3 regions of the Halomonas sp. M4R1S46 genome follow, and region 2 is predicted to be linked to each of the others. Evidence: riboswitches for the same ligand, from Rfam matches in the RefSeq annotation. Region 2 holds a riboswitch; each other region holds the start of a gene.

Region 1 (5,836 bases), 1.3 Mb from region 2:
CATCCAGGAGCATATCGTCCAGACCATCATCATGCTGGATTCGCTGCCCTGGCCCGCCCACCTGCGCCAGGTGCCGGCCATCGCCGGCAACCACCACGAGCGCATGGATGGCCAGGGCTATCCGCGCCGCCTGGTGCTGGCCGGGGCGAGCCTGGAGGAGCGCATCATGGCGGTGGCCGACGTCTTCGAGGCGCTGACCGCCGCCGACCGTCCCTACAAGCCCGGCATGACGCTGTCGCAGTCCCTGGCGATCCTGGCGGGCATGGTCCGGGATGGCCACCTGGATCCCGAGGTCTTCCAGCTGCTGCTCGACAGCGGGGTCTGGCGCGACTATGCGGCGTGCTTCCTGGCAGCCGAGCAGGTCGACCGCGTGAACATCGACGACCTCAAGGCCCAGGCGGGACTGGCGCGCCCGGTCTCATGAAGGAAAAAGGGGCGAAGCCGTGAATCGGGCAGGCAATTGGCGCCTTTCGCCCTGTACAGGCTGGCTGGGTGGGTCATAATGCACTCATGTAGCAAGCCAAACATCAGGGGAACGTCAATGGGGTCCACGAGCTTCCTGCGGTGGCGCCAGGCCGCCGTCGTCACGTTGCTGGCCGGCCTGCTGGTCGTGGCCGGCGCCGCCCAGGCGGGGAATCCGCGCTATGCCGGCATCGTCATCGATGCCGACACCCACGAGATCCTCTACGCCGAGAATGCCGATGCGCCTCGCTACCCGGCCTCGCTGACCAAGATGATGACCCTCTACCTGCTCTTCGAGGCCCTCGAGGGACGCAGCATGAGCCTCGATGACCGCCTGCCCGTATCGGCGGCGGCGGCGGCCATGCCGGCCACCAAGCTGTACCTCAAGCCCGGCGAGCGGATCCCGGTGGAGACGGCCATCGAGTCGCTGGTCGTAAAGTCGGCCAACGACGTGGCCGTGGTGGTCGCCGAGGCGCTGGGCGGCAGCGAGGCGCACTTCGCCCGGATGATGACCGACCGGGCCCGGGAGCTGGGCATGCACGACACCACCTTCCGCAACGCCTCCGGGCTGCCGGATGACCGCCAGATCACCACCGCCCGGGACATGGCCGTGCTGTCGCGGCGGCTGATGCTCGACTTCCCCCAGTACTATCCCTACTTCTCGCTGCAGCGCTTCACCTGGCGGGGCAAGACCTATCGTGGCCACAATCGCCTGCTCGCCAACTACCCCGGCACCGACGGCCTCAAGACCGGCTTCATCCGGGCCTCGGGCTTCAACGTGGCGACCTCGGCGGTGCGTGACGGGCGGCGCATGCTGTCGGTGGTGATGGGCGGCTTCACCGCCGCCTCCCGGGACGAGCACATGGCCGAACTGCTGGATCGCGGCTTCGTGCGGGCCTCCCTGGCCGATGGCCGCGGCTGGCTGGCCCGCACCCAGATCGCCGGCGGGCGCCTGATGCCCGGCGCCGCGGCGCCGACGCGCCCCGCGGGGCAGATGCTGGCGAGCCTCGATACCACCACCACCCCCGCGAGCCCGGTCAGGGCCCGGCCGGCACCTGCCGAGCCGGCGGAGGCCGCTACGGCCGGCACCCCGACGGCCGTCGCCCCCTCCATCGACGAGACCCTGGTGCCGGCCCGGCCCGTCATGGCCGAGCCTGTCGAGACGCCGCCGACGACGGCGGTCGGCAGCGTGGACTCGGCCCCGGTGACGTCTCCCGACGATCCCATCCGCCAGGTGCTCGCCGAGGGCGATGCGGCCAATGGCGGCTGGGGCGTGCAGATCGGTGCCTTCAGCGATGCCGACCACGCCCGGCGCCTGGCCGCCCGGGCGGCCGATCGCCTGGCCACCGAGCTGGCAGATGCCCGGGTCTCGGTGCCCCGTGTCGACGGCGCGGGCGTCTATCGCGCGCGCCTGGTGGACATGCAGGAGGGGCAGGCCCGCAGTGCCTGCCGGCGCCTGCAGGCTCAGGGCATGGAGTGCATGGTGGTCCAGGCCAGCCTCTGATCTCTCGATGGCTTGTCCATCCGGAGCCTTCTTAGGATGATCGCAGTTAGCCGTGTCGCTCGGGGCTGATCCGGCGACAGGTCTTCGAGGAGGCGCTGTAAACCCATCCCTGGGCGCTACCGACGCCATCCATGGCGTAGGACCTCCTCTCCGACCTGTCCCCGGCGCCCCTCGTCATACCCAAATGCCATAGCCTTGTGAACCTGCCCGGAAGACTTGCCGCCGTCCACGGCTCCCCTTAGGTTGGTAGGGAATCCTCGCCCCGCCGGTTTCGCCGGCGGGGTGGTTTTTTCTCCCTCCCCGGGTCCCGGGGGAGCCGACGCAAGGAGGCGGTTCGCATGTCATCGTCGCTGAAGGGCATCCTGTACATGTGTGGTGGGGTGCTGTGCCTGGCGTTGGGCGACGCCATCACCAAGTGGCTGGGCGAGACCCATTCGCCGCTGCAGATCATCTTCTTCCGCACCCTGGTCTCGTTGCCGCTGATTCTGCTGATCGCCCGGTTCAACGGCGGGCTGCGGACCCTGCGCACCCGGCGGCCGGGGGTGCACCTGCTGCGTGGCCTGATCTTCACCGGCACCATGATCTGCTTCATGTGGGGGCTGACCCTGCTGCCGCTGGCCGAGACCACCGCCATCGCCTTCGCCGCGCCGCTGTTCGTGACCCTGCTGTCGGTGCCGCTGCTCGGCGAGCGGGTCGACCGCTTCACGGTCCTGGCCACCCTGCTGGGCTTCGTCGGGGTGCTGGTGGTGGTCCGGCCGGGCGGCGACAGCTTCCAGCCCGGGGCCCTGGTGGTGGTGGCGGCGGCGGTGTTCTACGCCCTGACCATGATCACCGCGCGTCGCTACGGCGAGCGCGAGCACCTCTGGGCGATGGTCTTCTACACTACCCTGGTGCCGTTGCTGGTCTCGGCCACGACCCTGCCCTGGGTCTGGCAGACGCCTGCCGCCCTGCACTGGCCGGCCTTCCTCACGGCCGGTTGCCTCGGGGTGGGGGCCATGGCCGGACTGACCCTCGCCTTCCGCCATGCCCCGGCAGCGCTGGCCGCGCCCTTCGACTACACGGCCCTGCTGTGGGCGGTGCTGCTGGGCTGGGGAATCTGGGACGAGGTGCCGGACCTGTGGGTGTTACTGGGCGGCTCGCTGATCATCGTCAGCGGCCTGGCCATCGCCTATCACGAGCGACGCACCGCCCTGAACCGCCGCCCCAGCGCCTAGGCGCGCGGGCAGCCGGGCTCAGCGTCTCGGGAAGGCGCGGGCGGCGGCCTCGGGATCCGGGGTGCCGCAGATGGCGGAGATCACCGCCAGGCCGTCGGCCCCTGCCCGGTACACGTCCCGGGCGTGCTCGGCCTTGAGCCCGCCGATGGCCACCGTCGGCAGGGGGCTCGCCGCCACCAGCTCGGCCAGGCCCGCGAAGCCCAAGGGCTGGGCGTGGTCGTGCTTTGACGGGGTGGCGAAGACCGGCCCCAGGCCCAGGTAGTCGAGCCGCCCCGCGTCGATCCGGGCCAACTGCCCATGGGTCTGCACCGAGAGGCCGAGGATGGCCTCGGGGCCCAGGGCCGCGCGGGCATCGGCCACCTCGCCGTCGTCCTGGCCGATATGCAGGCCATCGGCACCGCTGGCCAGCGCCACCTCCAGGCGATCGTTGATGATCAAGGGCACGCCGCTGCCGGCCAGTGCCGTCTTGAGCCGGCGCGCCAGGGGCACGAACTCGGCGTCGCTGGCATGCTTGTCGCGCAGCTGCACGAGGGTCACCCCCCCGCGCACCGCGGCCATGACGGTCTCGACCAGCCCGCGGGCCTCGCACAGGCCCGGGTCGGTGACCAGGTAGAGGGACAGGTCAACTCGCATCGGTGATCTCCAGGCGCGTGCGCGCGGTGAGAGTGGGGCCGTCCAGGGCATGGAGGGCATCGAGGAAGGCCACGGCGAAGCTGCCCGGGCCGGCGGCGGACTCGCCGGCGGCGGCATAGCCGGCCAGGGCACTCGCCAGGGCGGCGAACTCGGTCACCTCCTCGCGGGCATGCGCCATGGCGGGCGAGGCCCCCAGGGCCAGCAGCACATTGGCCATGGTGTTCATCGCCACATGGTTGGTGATGTTGTGGACCAGCGGCGTGGACGCGCGCACCCGAGCCAGGTGCTCGGCGGGATCGATGGAATGCATAGGGCCTCCCGGGGGAGGGGAGGCGCGGGCCCGGAGGTGAGCCGGCACGACTCCCTCCGCCGGCATTATCCGGGTCAGGTGATGAGGGTGCCTCTCAGCCGGTGCGGCTTGCCGCGCCGGCGCCCCTGTCGTCAGTCGTCACTATCCCCGTTCGGCCGCAGGCTGTAAAGGCGCGGCGGTTCAGGCCGCCAGCTGCAGGGCCACCAGGGTCAGCAGGCTGGCCTGGCTGAGGTGCTGGAGACTCCGCGTGCGGCTGGCGGTCTCGGGCTCGCCGGGATCATCGCGCTCCGGGCGCAGCAGCGCGGTCGCCGCGGCGGCCAGGCCGATCAGGCCCAGCGGCAGGCCGACCTTGCCCCAGCAGGCGATCAGGCCGCCCGCGGCGAGCACCAGCACCCCGCCCATCACCAGCCAGCCGGCTCGCTGCCGGGCGGCGGTCGACGCCATCGGCATCGCCTGTGTCATCGGCATGCTCCTCCCGTGTCGTTGTTGTCGTCATCAAGGCTCACGATGTAACCACGTTAGGGGCGTCAGCTTAAGGGGCGCTTAAACAACGATGACATTTCGATAACAACGGTGACGCGAGGCGGTCAGCGCCGGGGCAGTCGGGCGACGACGCGCAGCCCGCCGCCGGGCGCCGCGTCCAGCTCCAGGTGGCCGCCATGGCGCTGCACGAGGCGGTCGACGATGGACAGGCCGAGGCCGGCCCCGGCTCCGGGCCCGGCGCGGTGGAAGCGCTCGAGGGCCTGGGCACGCCGGGCCGGGGGAATGCCGCTGCCCTGGTCATCGACGCTCAGGCCGAGATGGTGCGCCCTGGCCGTCAGCGAGACTCGCACTCGGGCGCCCTGCGGCGAGTGCTGCAGGGCGTTGCCGACCAGGTTCTGTACCAGGGTGCCGATGGCGCCGGGCTCGGCGATCAGCCCCCAGTCGGCGCCCTCGTCGGCGTCGAGCCGGATGTCCTGGCCGCGATCGGCGGCCAGGGGCATCAGTTCGGCCAGGGCCTCGCGGGTCTCGTGGAGCAGGTCGACCGGCTGGCCCGTGGCATCGGCCTCCTGTTCGGGGTCCAGGCGGGCCAGGGTCAGCAGCTGGGTGACCAGGCGGGTGGCCCGGGCGACCCCGTCGCGCAACTGGGTGAGCGCCTCGCGGCGGTCGTCCGGGTCCTGGGTGGCCAGGGCGTTCTGGGCGTGCAGGTCCAGCACCGCCAGCGGGGTGCGCAGCTCGTGGGCGGCATCGGCGATGAAGCGCTTCTCCCGGGTGCGCATGTCACGGATCCGCTCGAGCAGCCGATTCAGGGCGCCGGCGATGGTGGCGAGCTCCCGGGGCAGCGGCGAGGTGGGCAGGGGGGGCAGGTGCTGGGGATCGCGGCTCCGGATCTGGTCGGCCATGCGGGACAGCGGGCGGAGCCCCCAGCCGATGGCCCACCACAGCAGCAGCGCCAGCACCGGGAGCCCGACGAGGTCCGACATCAGGGTGCGCAGCGCGATGAGCCGCACCAGCTCGCCCCGCACGTCCTCCCGCTCGCCGACCAGCACCCGCAGGCCGTCATCGGGCCCGCTCAGGGCGTAGACCCGCCAGTCATTGTCGTCCAGCTGCACGTCCTCGTAGCCGTCACGCAGCGGGGTGAAGGGCCTCGGCGGCGCGCTGGCCGAGCGCAGCAGCAGGGTGTCCCCTCGCCAGACCTGGAAGGTCAGCTTGCTCTCGTAGCGATGGCCGGCG
Region 2 (5,836 bases):
GATCAGGATCAGTACCATCTGGCGGTCATGGCGGTCCGACCAGCGCCCCACCGGGTACTGCAACAGCATGGCGCCGAGCACCATCACCGCCATCAGCTGGCCGACCCGGTCGACCGCGAAGCCGACCCGCTGCAGGTAGAGCGGCAGCAGGGTGTAGACCGCCGCCACGGCCAGTCCCGAGCCGAAGCTGCCCATCACGCCGGTGGGCGTCAGGGTGATCAGGCGCAGCGGCGAGAGCGGCTCGGCCTTCTCGAGCAGCGGGGTGACCCGCGGGATCATGGCCATCGGCAGCACCGACAGCGAGGCGAGCAGGCCGATCACCATGAAGGGCGCCGTGGGTCCCATGGACTGGGTGACGCCCAGCAACAGCTGGCCCAGTACCCCGGCGGCATAGATGGCGATCATGTACAGCGCCAGCAGCCGCCCCCGCACCTGGGCGTCGCCGGCGGCCAGCAGCCAACTCTCGATGACCAGGAAGACGCCCACCGTGGCCCAGCCGCCGATCAGGCGCAGCACGAACCAGGCGACGGGCTCGAAGAACAGGCCCTGCAGCAGCACCGTGACCGCCACCAGCGAGGCGAAGCTGCCGTAGGCACGGATATGGCCGATCGCCAGCAGCAGGCGGTCGTTGAGCATCGCGCCCAGCGCCAGGCCGATGAAGTAGGCGGACGATACCCAGCCGATCACCACCGGCGATTCGCCGGCGGCGTCGAGGCGCAGGGTGATCAAGGTGGCCAGAAAGCCATTGCCGATCCCCAGAATGAACAGCCCCAGCAGGGGAGCCAGGGCCATGAGCAGCAACTGCCGGGACATGAGCGGAAGCCTCGAGACGGACGGTATGACGGGCGCCGCCGCAGCCGCGCAAGGAGAGGATCTGGGCCCGAATATACGCCCGGCGCCGGTCGCCGCCAATCCCCCGCGCCCCGCCGGAGCGAGGTTTTTCCCTTTCGATCACGGCACGTTATCGAAAGGGAAGCGGTCACCTACGCTGCAGCAATACGACGTCGTTGGCGGGAAAGTGCACGCGCATGTCGAGGCGCCCGGCGAGCCAGGTGAAGGTGGCCTCGCTGAAGAAGCACACATGGGTGGGGTCGAGGATGTAGTGCCAACCGGCGAAGGCCTCGGGCGTGCTGACCCGCTTGGTCATCAGGCCCAGCCAGCCCCCCGGGGCCAGGCGCTCGACCAGCCGCTCGAGTTCGCGGCCGGGGGCGAAGAGGTGCTCGACCACCTCGGTGGCGGTGATGAAGTCGTACGTCCGCTCCAGCACCCGGGTATCCGGCGCGTAGAAGGGATCGTAGATGGCCATGGGATGGCCGGCCTCCTCGAACATCACCGAGAGGGTGGGCCCGGGGCCGGCCCCGAAATCGAGCCCCCGGGCCCCGGGGGCCAGCCGGGCGACCAGGGGGTCGAAGAGCCGCGACAGGAAGCGTCGATAGCCGGCATCGTCCGGGGAGTTCTGGTGCCGGTCGTAGACCGCCTTCTCGTCGGCCGGCGCCAGGCGCTGGTGGGCGGGCACGAAGACCAGCGCGCATTCCCGGCAGGCCCGGTAGTCGCGCCGCGCATCGCGATGGTAGGGGGCGGTCTCGGGGGATGCACATAGCGGACAGGACGGCATCATCGTATTCTCTGAACCAGATCACTCTTCCAAGGAGACATGCATGCTGTCAGGTCTGGACCATTTGGTCATCACCGTGACCGACATATCCCGCGCCGTGGACTTCTACACTCGGGTACTGGGCCTCGACGTGCGCTACCGGGACCAGGAACGCGTCGACCTGATGCTGGGCGACATGGCCCTGCGCCTGCACTGGACCGCCACCGACATCCAGCCGCGGGCCGCCACGCCGACGCCGGGCAGCCTGGACCTGTGCCTGCGCAGCCAGCTGCCCCTCGACGAGTTCCGCCGGCACCTGGAGGCCCTGTCCGTCGAGGTGGAGCTGGGCCCGGTGATCCGCCAGGGCGCCAATGGCGAGCTCGAGTCCCTCTACCTGCGCGACCCGGACGGCAACCTGCTGGAGATCAGTCGCCCCCTGCGCTGACCCGGCCGCCTCGGTGGCATCATGGCCCTCAGCGGGTATCATGTGGCGAGCCGCTGTCCCGCTCCATCACCCTCAAGGACGACCGATGAACGAGAACCAGACCGCCCATCGCGATCCCGTGGTCGCCGAGTCCCACCCGCCGCCCGACACCACCCTGGCCATGGTGGTCTATGCCCTCTACCTGGCCAGCTTCGTGGTGGGCTTCACCTCCCTGGTGGGCGTGGTGATCGCCTACGTCTACCGCGGCAAGGGCCCGGACTGGCTGGACGAGCACTACCGCTACCAGATCCGCACCTTCTGGATCGGCCTGCTCTACGGGGCCGTCGCCGCCCTGCTCACCCTGATCGTGATCGGCTTCCCGCTGCTGATCGCCCTGGCCGTGTGGCTGATCATCCGCTGCGTCAAGGGCTTCAAGGGCCTGCAGGAGAAGCGCGCACCGGACAACCCGGACACCTGGCTGGTCTGAGGCCATGGCAGCAGCGCAGACCAACGCCGGCCGCCACCAGGCCCGCGCCGTCGCCACCCTGTGGCGCTGGCTGTCCGCCTGGCGGCCGGCCCCGTTGTGGCGACTGGCCCGCCTCGCCGGCCCCCTCGTCCAGGCCGTCAGCTCCCGGGAGCGACGGGTCACCCGGGTCAACCTGGCCCAGGCCTACCCCACGCTTGGCGAGGCCGAACGACGTCGCCTGGCCCGGGACAGCCTGACCCACTCCAGCGCCACCATGCTCGAGCTGGGCTTCGCCTGGATGGGCGACCCGTCGCGGGTGGCGGCCTCGATCCTCGAGGTCCATGGCCGCGAGCTGCTCGACGAGGCCCGCGCCGAGGGCCGCGGGGTGATCGTGCTGGCCCCGCATTTCGGCAACTGGGAGATCCTCAACTTCTGGCTGTCGAGCCACTTCCCCTTCACCGCCATGTACGAGCCACCCAAGCTCGCCGCCCTGGACCCGGTGACCCGCCAGGGCCGCGAGCGCCAGGGGGCTCGCCTGGTGCCCACCAACCCCCGTGGCGTGGCGGCCCTGCTCAAGGCGCTCAAGCGTTGCGAGGCGGTGGGCATCCTCCCGGACCAGGAGCCGGACTGGGGCAGCGGGGTCTTCGCACCCTTCTTCGGTCGCCCGGCCTACACCGCCACCCTGCTGCCCAAGCTGGTCGCGCGCACCGAGGCCCGGGTGGTCACCGGCGTCGCCCGGCGCCTGCCCGGGCGCGGCTTCGCCCTGCACTTCCTGGCCGCCGACGCCCGGGTCTACGATGCCGACGAGGCGAGCTCCGCCGCCGGCGTCAACGCCAGCGTGGAGGCGGCCATCGCCCTGGACCCGGCCCAGTACCAGTGGGAATACAAGCGCTATCGCAAGGTCCCCGAGCGCGAGGCGGGACGCGCCGACTGGAAGCGCTTCCGCCTCTACTGAGGCCAGCCGCCTCATAGGCTCCCGCCCACCGGCCCCGACGGGACCGCTGTCCTGCCGGGGCTGGTAATGCCGATCCAAGCTGCTAGACTGGCCCTACTCGCTTGACGGGGTGCCGGTGGAACCGGCTGAGATGGCGCAGGTTCGACTTCGAGAGCGATCGAGAGAACCCAGCGCCGATCCCGTGGAACCTGATCCGGGTGGGTGCGTGGCGCAGGCCCGCACGTGAACCGGCGTAGGGAATCAGGCGGTGGGCCCGGCACGCCCCTTTCCGTCCGGCCCTCCTCCCGTCTTCCGCTTCGCTCGCCCCCGGATCCCGACCGCACCGGAGGCAAGATGGGCTACCGCTTCAGCGACCTGACCGATGCCTGCCAGCAGGACTGGCGCGCCTATATCGAGCACGACTTCGTCCGCGCGCTGGGCGCCGGCCGGCTCGACGAGGACGCCTTCCGCCACTACCTGGAACAGGACTACCTGTTCCTGGTGCATTTCTCCCGGGCCTATGCCCTGGCCGCCTACAAGAGCCAGACCCTGGCCGAGCTGCGCCACGCCTTCGAGGGCCTGAAGACCATCCTCGACGTGGAGCTCGACCTGCATGTCGGCTACTGCCGCGAGTGGGGCATCACCGAGGACGACCTGGCCCGGCTGCCCGAGGCCCGGGCCACCCTCGCCTATACCCGCTACGTGCTCGACACCGGCAGCCGCGGCGACCTGCTCGACCTGCACGTGGCGCTCGCCCCCTGCCTGATCGGCTACGGCGAGATCGCGAACTGGCTGAACGCCCAGGCCTCCACGATGCGCGGTGCGGCCAACCCCTATGATGCCTGGATCGCCATGTACGAGGGCGACGCCTTCCAGGCCGCCATGCACGACGAGCGGGCCTGGCTCGACGCCCGGCTGGCCGAGGTCACGCCGGAGCGCTTCGCGCGCCTGGCGACCATCTTCCGCGATGCCACGCGGCTCGAGATCGATTTCTGGCAGATGGGCCTGGATCGCGCGGACTAACCACTGCCGAGCAAGACCGTCGCGGCTGCCACGACGTACGGGGCGCCGGCGACAGGTCTAAGAGGGGGTCCTACGCCATGGATGGCGTCGGTAGCGCCCAGGGAGGGGTTCACAGCGCCCCCTCGCAGACCTGTCGACGGATCAGCCCCGAGACCGAGGCAAGCATGTAGCCACGATGACTCCGCCCGCCGGCGATGGCGGGCACCACAACGCTTGACGGGGTGCCGTTGATGACGGCTGAGATCATGCGGCGCGAGGCGCCCGAGCATGGATCCCGTTGAACCTGAACTGGCTAATTCCCTGACCACGGGGAGGGTACCAGCGTAGGGATCAAGCGACGCCCCGGCCCCGCCGGACGACGCCCCGCCTACGTCTCCTCCCGATACAACCACAACCGTGATGGACCCCAAGGAGACTCCCATGGCCAAGACCGATCACTTCCTCGCCGAGAGCGCCCGCGTCGACGAGGCCGCCATCCAGGCCCTGCCCGGCTCGCGCAAGCGCTACGTCGAGGGCTCGCGCCCCGACATCCGCGTGCCTTTCCGCGAGATCGCCCTGTCGCCGACCCGCACCTCCGGCGCCGACGAGGCCAACCCGCCGCTGCTGGTCTATGACACCTCCGGCCCCTACACGGACCCCGAGGCCGAGATCGACCTGCGCCGCGGCCTGCCCGAGCTGCGCCGCGGCTGGATCGAGGAGCGCGGCGACACCGAGCTGCTCGACGGCCCCACCTCCGAGTACGGCCGCCGCCGCGCCAACGACCCCATGCTCGCCCCGCTGCGCTTCGACCTGACCCGCACCCCGCGCCGCGCCAGGGAAGGGCACAACGTCACCCAGCTGCACTATGCCCGCCAGGGCATCGTCACCCCGGAGATGGAATTCATCGCCATTCGGGAAAACCAGCGCCGCCAGGCGCTCGGCACCGAGGAGGTCGAGCGCATCCTCGGCCACCAGCATGCGGGCCAGGGCTTCGGCGCCCGACTCCCCGAGGAGATCACCCCGGAGTTCGTGCGCGACGAGGTGGCCGCCGGCCGCGCCATCATCCCCAGCAACATCAACCACCCGGAATCCGAGCCGATGATCATCGGCCGCAACTTCCTGGTGAAGATCAACGGCAACCTCGGCAACTCGGCGGTGACCTCCTCCATCGAGGACGAGGTCGACAAGATGACCTGGGGCATCCGCTGGGGCTCGGACACCATCATGGACCTCTCCACCGGGGCCAACATCCACGAGACCCGGGAATGGATCATCCGCAACGCCCCGGTGCCGATCGGCACTGTGCCCATCTACCAGGCGCTGGAGAAGGTGGGCGGCGTGGCCGAGGACCTGACCTGGGAGGTGTTCCGCGACACCCTGATCGAGCAGGCCGAGCAGGGCGTGGACTACTTCACC
Region 3 (5,836 bases), 670 kb from region 2:
CAGACGGGCGCGCCGAGGCGGTCGTCATGGCCCCGGGTCTCGATGGCGAACACCGGCGCGTGGTGCGCCGCCAGGCGCCGCAGGGCGTCATCGTCGAGGTCGACCAGCCCCAGGGGGCCGCGCGGTGCCTCGCGCACCAGCCGGGCGGCGGACTCGCCGTCCAGCGACGGCCCCTCCGGCAGCTCGGGCGCGTAGCGTCGCGCCTCGCCCCGGGGCGGGAAGGGCCCGTCGAAGCCGGCCAGGTAGTCGTTCCGCCAGCGCCCATAGCCCAGGGACAGCCCGACCCGCGTGAGGGGATAGAGCCCCAGCACCCGCCAGGTATCCACATAGTGATCGGGCGCGACCGCGGCCTCGCGCAGCGCCGCCCGCGCCGGGCCATCCTCCGGCCCCAGCAGCTCCTCGGCCAGCAGCCGGTCGGCGCAGGCGTTGGCCGCCGCGGCCGGCGCCTCGCCACCGGTGCGCCGGGTCAGGCGCTGGCGTGCCGGGGCCGGCAGGTTGGCGGCCTCGATCCGCCGCGCCTCGGCATCGCCCCGCCGCATCCGCCCGAGCCAGTCGATATAGCGCGGGGCGTCGGGCTGATGGCGCAGCTCCGGGGCGAAGCTCGCCAGCAGGCGATCGGTGCGCAGGTAGGGGAAGCCGGCGACCCGGGCCCGGCCGGCATCACCGACGCCCGCCCCGCCCACCGCGGCATCGAAGGCGGTGAGCAGGGCCAGGCAGTGCCCCCGGTCGGGCGGGGCTGCCGCCCGCCAGGCCGGTGCGCTGGCGCAGCCTGCCAGCAGCACCAGCGCCAGCAGCAGCGCCGGCCGGGTCGCGCGCCCGGCGGCACGGACCCGGTGCATGGCGCTATACCGGCCGGTCGGTCACCGCCCCCGTCGAGGCGGAACTGACCGTGCGGGCATACTTGGCCAGCACCCCGCGGGTATAGCGCGGTGCCGGCGGCTGCCAGGCGGCCCGGCGACGCGCGAGCTCGGCATCGTCGAGGGCCACCTCGAGGGTGTCGGCCTCGGCATCGATGGTGATGGTGTCGCCGTCCTCGACCAGCGCCAGGGGCCCGCCGTCGAAGGCCTCGGGGGTGACATGGCCGACCACGAAGCCATGGCTGCCGCCGGAGAAGCGGCCGTCGGTGATCAGGGCCACCTCGCTGCCGAGCCCGCGTCCCATGATCGCCGAGGTGGGAGTGAGCATCTCGCGCATGCCGGGCCCGCCGCGGGGACCCTCGTAGCGGATCACCACCACCTCGCCGGCCACCACGCTGCCGTCGTTGATGCGCGCCTGGGCCTCCTCCTCGGAGCCGAACACCCGGGCCGTGCCGGAGAAGCGGATGCCCTCCTTGCCGGTGATCTTGGCCACCGCGCCCTGCGGGGCCAGGTTGCCGTGCAGGATGCGCAGGTGGCTCTCGGCCTTCAGCGGCGCCTCGAGGGGGGCGATGATCGTCTGGCCCTCGGGGTAGGGCGCGACGTCCGCCAGGTTCTCCGCCAGGGTCCGCCCGGTCACGGTCAGGCAGTCGCCATGCAGCAGCCCCGCCTCGAGCAGGGTCTTCATCAGCGGCTGGATGCCGCCGATCTCGACCAGCTCGCTCATCATGTACTGGCCGCTGGGCCGCAGGTCGGCGAGCACCGGCACCCGCCGCCCGATCTCGGTGAAGTCGCCGAGGGTGAGCGGCACGCCCACCGCATCGGCCATGGCGATCAGGTGCAGCACCGCGTTGGTGGAGCCGCCGAGCGCGATGACCATGGTGATGGCGTTCTCGAAGGCCTCGCGGGTCATGATGTCCGAGGGCTTGATGTCGTGCTCGAGCAGCGTCAGCACCGCCTCCCCCGCCGCCCGGCTGTCTCCGTGCTTGGCCCGGGACACGGCATTCTGCGCCGAGCTGCCGGGCAGGCTCATGCCCAGGGCCTCGATGGCCGAGGCCATGGTGTTGGCGGTGTACATGCCGCCGCAGGCGCCGGGGCCGGGGATCGCCGTCTCCTCGATCTGCTTGACCTCGATGAGGTCGAGATCGCCGCGACTGTGGGCGCCCATGGCCTCGAACACCGAAACGATGTCGGTGTGTCCCTCGCCGGGCAGGATGGTGCCGCCGTAGACGAAGACGCTGGGCCGGTCGAGCCGCGCCAGGCCGATCAGGCAGCCGGGCATGTTCTTGTCGCAGCCGCCGATGGCCACCAGGCCATCGAAGCCCTCGCAGCCGGCCACCGTCTCGATGGAATCGGCGATCACCTCCCGGGACACCAGCGAGTACTTCATGCCCTCGGTGCCGTTGGCGATGCCGTCGGAGATGGTGATGGTATTGAAGATCACGCCCTTGCCGCCGGCCGCATCGGCGCCGGCGCTGGCCTGCTCGGCCAGCTCATGGATATGGCTGTTGCAGGGGGTGACGCGGCTCCAGGTGGAGGCGATGCCCACCTGGGGCTTGGCGAAGTCGGCATCGGTGAAGCCCACCGCACGCAGCATGGCGCGGCTGGCCGACTTGCCGACGCCATCCACCACCGGGGCGGAATGGCGGCGGCGCGGATCCTGTGGCGTATCGCTCATGACGCGACGTCCTCTGTTCGGTCGGGTGACCTTCAGAGGGTGGCCGTCATCCCCCCGCCTGGCAAATGCTCAGGTGGCATGCGACGCCCGGGCCGGTCGCCACCAGGCCACCAGCAGGCCGACCAGGGTGGAGGCGAGCAGCGCCCCGAGGAAGGGCGGCAGCGTCGGCACGCCGGCCGGGAAGCTCGCCGCCAGCAGGCCCGCCACGAGGCTGCCGCTGGCCAGCCAGCCCGGCAGCACGGCCCCGGCGAGGCCGGCCACGCCGCCGGCCAGGGCCGCGGCGGCGCTCATCCGTGACCACAGGCCCAGCAGCACCGGCACCACGATGGCGGCGCACAGCAGGTCGGCGATCAGGAACAGCCGCAACACCGAGAGCCCCTGCAGGGCGATGGCCACCACCGGCACCATCAGCGCCACCGTGACCCAGCGCGCCACCGGCAGGGACAGGCCCCGCCGCCCGGCCCCGGCCACCACCAGGGAGGCGATGCCGTTCTGCAGGGTATCCACGCTGGAGGCGACCAGGGTCACCGCCAGCACCAGCGCCGGCAGCGCCAGCCAGTCCGGCGCCCCGGCCAGCAGCGCGAAGAAGGGGATCGGCGGCTCGCCCAGGGCGAGCCCGCTCATGGCGGCGAGGATGCCGAGGCCGCCGACCACCGCCACCACCAGCACGGTGACGGCGCCGCCCAGCCAGGCGCCACGACCCAGCGCCCGGGCGTCCCGGGCCGCCCAGACCCGCTGCCAGTAGCCCTGGTGGAAGAGGTTCGCCGCGGTGACGGCGATCACCAGGGTCAGGGCCACGGACAGGGCGTCGACGGTGGGGATCGACGGCATCGCGGCCTCCGCCGGCAGCGCCGGCAGGCGGACCAGGGCCACCCCGCCGACCACGGCCAGCAGCGCCAGCAGCAGCCAGGCCTGCCAGCGATCGGTGGCGAGGCTCGCGCGCAGGCCGCCCAGCGCCGTGTAGAGCAGCGTGGCCAGGGCCACCCCGATCACCACCAGCGCGGGCGGCACCGTGGACAACAGCCCGGTGATGGCGCCGATGGCGGTGAGCTCGGCGGCCAGGAAGCAGGCCATGTAGAGGATGGATACCAGCGACACCCAGCGCCGCACCCCGGCCCCGAAGCAGGCCTCGGCGTATTCGCCGATGCTGCGGCCCTCCGGCAGGCGCCGGCGGATGGCCGGCCCGAACAGGCCCAGCACGATGAACGGCAATGCCGAGCCGATGGCGTAGCCGGCCAGGGCCACGGGACCCACGAAGGCGCCGATCTCCGGCGGGGCGAAGAGGATCCAGGCCCCCATGCCGGAGGCCAGGAAGGAGAGCCCAAGGCTGGAGGCCGTCTGGGAGTTGCGGGCGGTGACGTAATCGTCGAGGGGCCCGTCGGCGCGCCGCGCCCGCAGGCCCAGCACGGTGAAACACAGCAGCGCCGCGCCAAGCACGGCTGACGTCAGGTAAGGCATGTCGCGCTTCCTCCGCCGGCATGAACCGGATCAGGTCCAGGGTCAGCGCCGAGCGCTCTCTCAGCCCCCGCCGGATGCAATATCCGGTCGAGCGGGACTCCCCTGGCGACAGTGAATGAATCGTGTTGGATGAACCTCAAGTGACGGCCGACTCGCCGATATCGCGTTCACACGCCAGCATGACATAACAGTGTCCGATGTCGAACGACCAGCCGCCGGAAAGCCGCCGTGCCCTTCTCCGAAGCCAGGGAACACGCCCCGGGCACCCGCACCGGAGATTCGCCGAGCCCCACGCCGCCTTCGACAACCGGGTCAGCGAACGCCTGCTGCGCCTGCGGGTAGCCCTGTTCGAGGGCCCGATGCGGGAGGGGCGATTGCTGCTGCAGGAGCAACGGCTCGCGCACGAGCCGATTTTTAACGCCGTATAGCCGAGCACAGGCACTTTTCGGACATTGCCTAAGACATTACCGGCGAAAACATTCCCGGTAGTGCCAGGCCAGATAGCCGCGATCGGGAAAGGCCTCGGCCTTCAGACGCAATGGCCGGCCATCGAGGTCCTGTAGCTGGTGTTTCAGGTGGCCCACGACACCCTCTGCGCTCAGCTCCGACGAGATGCGGATGCGATCCCGCTCATCGATAGCCAGCAGCCCCTTGTCGAAGGCACGATCGTGCAGGGCATTGAGACAGAGCCCGTTGGCCGGGTCGAGTCGCGACTCGGGCTGCGACTGCCAGGGCACGATATGGCTGGCGATCAGCAGGTCTTCGTGGCGCAGGCCCGTGATCACGCAGCGCGTGTCATAGCGGATCATCACCGCCTTGCGGAAGAGAGGCTGGCCGATGCGTCGCTTCTGCAGGCCAGTCGTCTCTTGGCCAGTGAAGTCGGCGTCGTTCTCGACCCTTGCGCCCTCTGCCGGCTCGTTGACCTCAAGTGCCGCCCAGGCTGCCTCGCACTCCTTCGCCACTGGCTCTGGGTCGGCGATAAATCGCTGCCAGAGCAAGCGGTCCTGTCGAGAGGCACCAGTAAGGCCTTTCTTCCCCAAGGCCTGGACCTCCGGATCGAGACTCGCGTAGTTGGTGAGTTTCATCGCCACGGAGTTGGCCGAACGTCCCATACGCTCGGCCAGCTCGATGACCTCCGGCCGACGCTTGTGCAATTGTCCAAACGTCAGCCGACAATAGAGGGACAGCACCTGCAGCCGATCCTGGTCCGTCCAGGCCTGTCGCTCTGCCACCATGGTTTCCTCTCTCCGGTTTTCCCCGCACCACGCTACCTTGGCGGGGCGGCACACGCCAGCGCCCTTACTGTTCCCTCGGCACCCGGCCCATCAGGTAGAACGCCTCGTTGGGCGGGGTCGCGGTAAGCGTCACCAGGCGATTGGAGAGGGCGAAGAAGGCGGCGATGGCGCCGATGTCCCAGATATCCTCCCGGGTAAAGCCGGCTTCGGTGAGGCGCGTCTCCCAGTCGTCGGTGAGCTCGCCCACCTCCAGGCCGCAGTACAGCGCGAAGTCGAGCATCACCCGGTGACGCTCGCTTATCGGCGCGGTGCGATGGTTGACCGCCACCTGGTCGGCCAGCAGGGGGTCCTTGCTGTAGATGCGCACCAGGGCGCCATGGGCCACCACGCAGTACAGGCAACGATTGCGGGCGCTGGTGGCAACCACGATCATCTCCTTCTCGGCCTTGGTGAGGGTGTCGGACTCCCGCTCCATCAAGGCATCGTGGTAGGCGAAGAAGGCCCGGAACTCGTCGGGCCGGTGGGCCAGCATCAGGAAGACATTGGGCACGAAGCCGGCCTTCTCCTGCACCGCCAGGATGGCGTCGCGGATGTCGGCGGGCAGGTCCTCG

The links. A riboswitch is a leader RNA that binds a small molecule or an ion and turns the genes downstream of it on or off. The one in region 2 is predicted to bind thiamine pyrophosphate.
Region 1: it holds a riboswitch for thiamine pyrophosphate, as region 2 does, so the genes downstream of both, OCT48_RS18660 (hydroxyethylthiazole kinase) here and tenA (thiaminase II) in region 2, are expected to answer to the same signal.
Region 3: it holds a riboswitch for thiamine pyrophosphate, as region 2 does, so the genes downstream of both, OCT48_RS15945 (sodium:solute symporter family transporter) here and tenA (thiaminase II) in region 2, are expected to answer to the same signal.

Annotation. Positions count from the first base shown of each region.
Region 1 is NZ_CP107008.1:4,037,436-4,043,271, reverse strand. Features, by position in the region: gene OCT48_RS18680 (HD domain-containing phosphohydrolase) at 1-424, shown strand, start outside; gene OCT48_RS18675 (serine hydrolase) at 542-1,966, shown strand; gene OCT48_RS18670 (DMT family transporter) at 2,305-3,180, shown strand; gene thiE (thiamine phosphate synthase) at 3,199-3,813, opposite strand; gene OCT48_RS18660 (hydroxyethylthiazole kinase) at 3,803-4,123, opposite strand; TPP riboswitch at 4,158-4,260, opposite strand; gene OCT48_RS18655 (hypothetical protein) at 4,304-4,585, opposite strand; gene OCT48_RS18650 (ATP-binding protein) at 4,711-5,836, opposite strand, start outside.
Region 2 is NZ_CP107008.1:2,771,279-2,777,114, forward strand. Features, by position in the region: gene OCT48_RS12995 (MFS transporter) at 1-813, opposite strand, end outside; gene OCT48_RS13000 (class I SAM-dependent methyltransferase) at 980-1,618, opposite strand; gene OCT48_RS13005 (VOC family protein) at 1,659-2,039, shown strand; gene OCT48_RS13010 (DUF4870 family protein) at 2,125-2,505, shown strand; gene OCT48_RS13015 (lysophospholipid acyltransferase family protein) at 2,510-3,439, shown strand; TPP riboswitch at 3,535-3,696, shown strand; gene tenA (thiaminase II) at 3,773-4,441, shown strand; TPP riboswitch at 4,649-4,788, shown strand; gene thiC (phosphomethylpyrimidine synthase ThiC) at 4,862-5,836, shown strand, end outside.
Region 3 is NZ_CP107008.1:3,441,085-3,446,920, forward strand. Features, by position in the region: gene OCT48_RS15935 (hypothetical protein) at 1-839, opposite strand, end outside; gene ilvD (dihydroxy-acid dehydratase) at 844-2,532, opposite strand; gene OCT48_RS15945 (sodium:solute symporter family transporter) at 2,602-3,990, opposite strand; TPP riboswitch at 3,980-4,104, opposite strand; gene OCT48_RS15950 (HNH endonuclease) at 4,455-5,225, opposite strand; gene OCT48_RS15955 (peroxidase-related enzyme) at 5,290-5,836, opposite strand, start outside.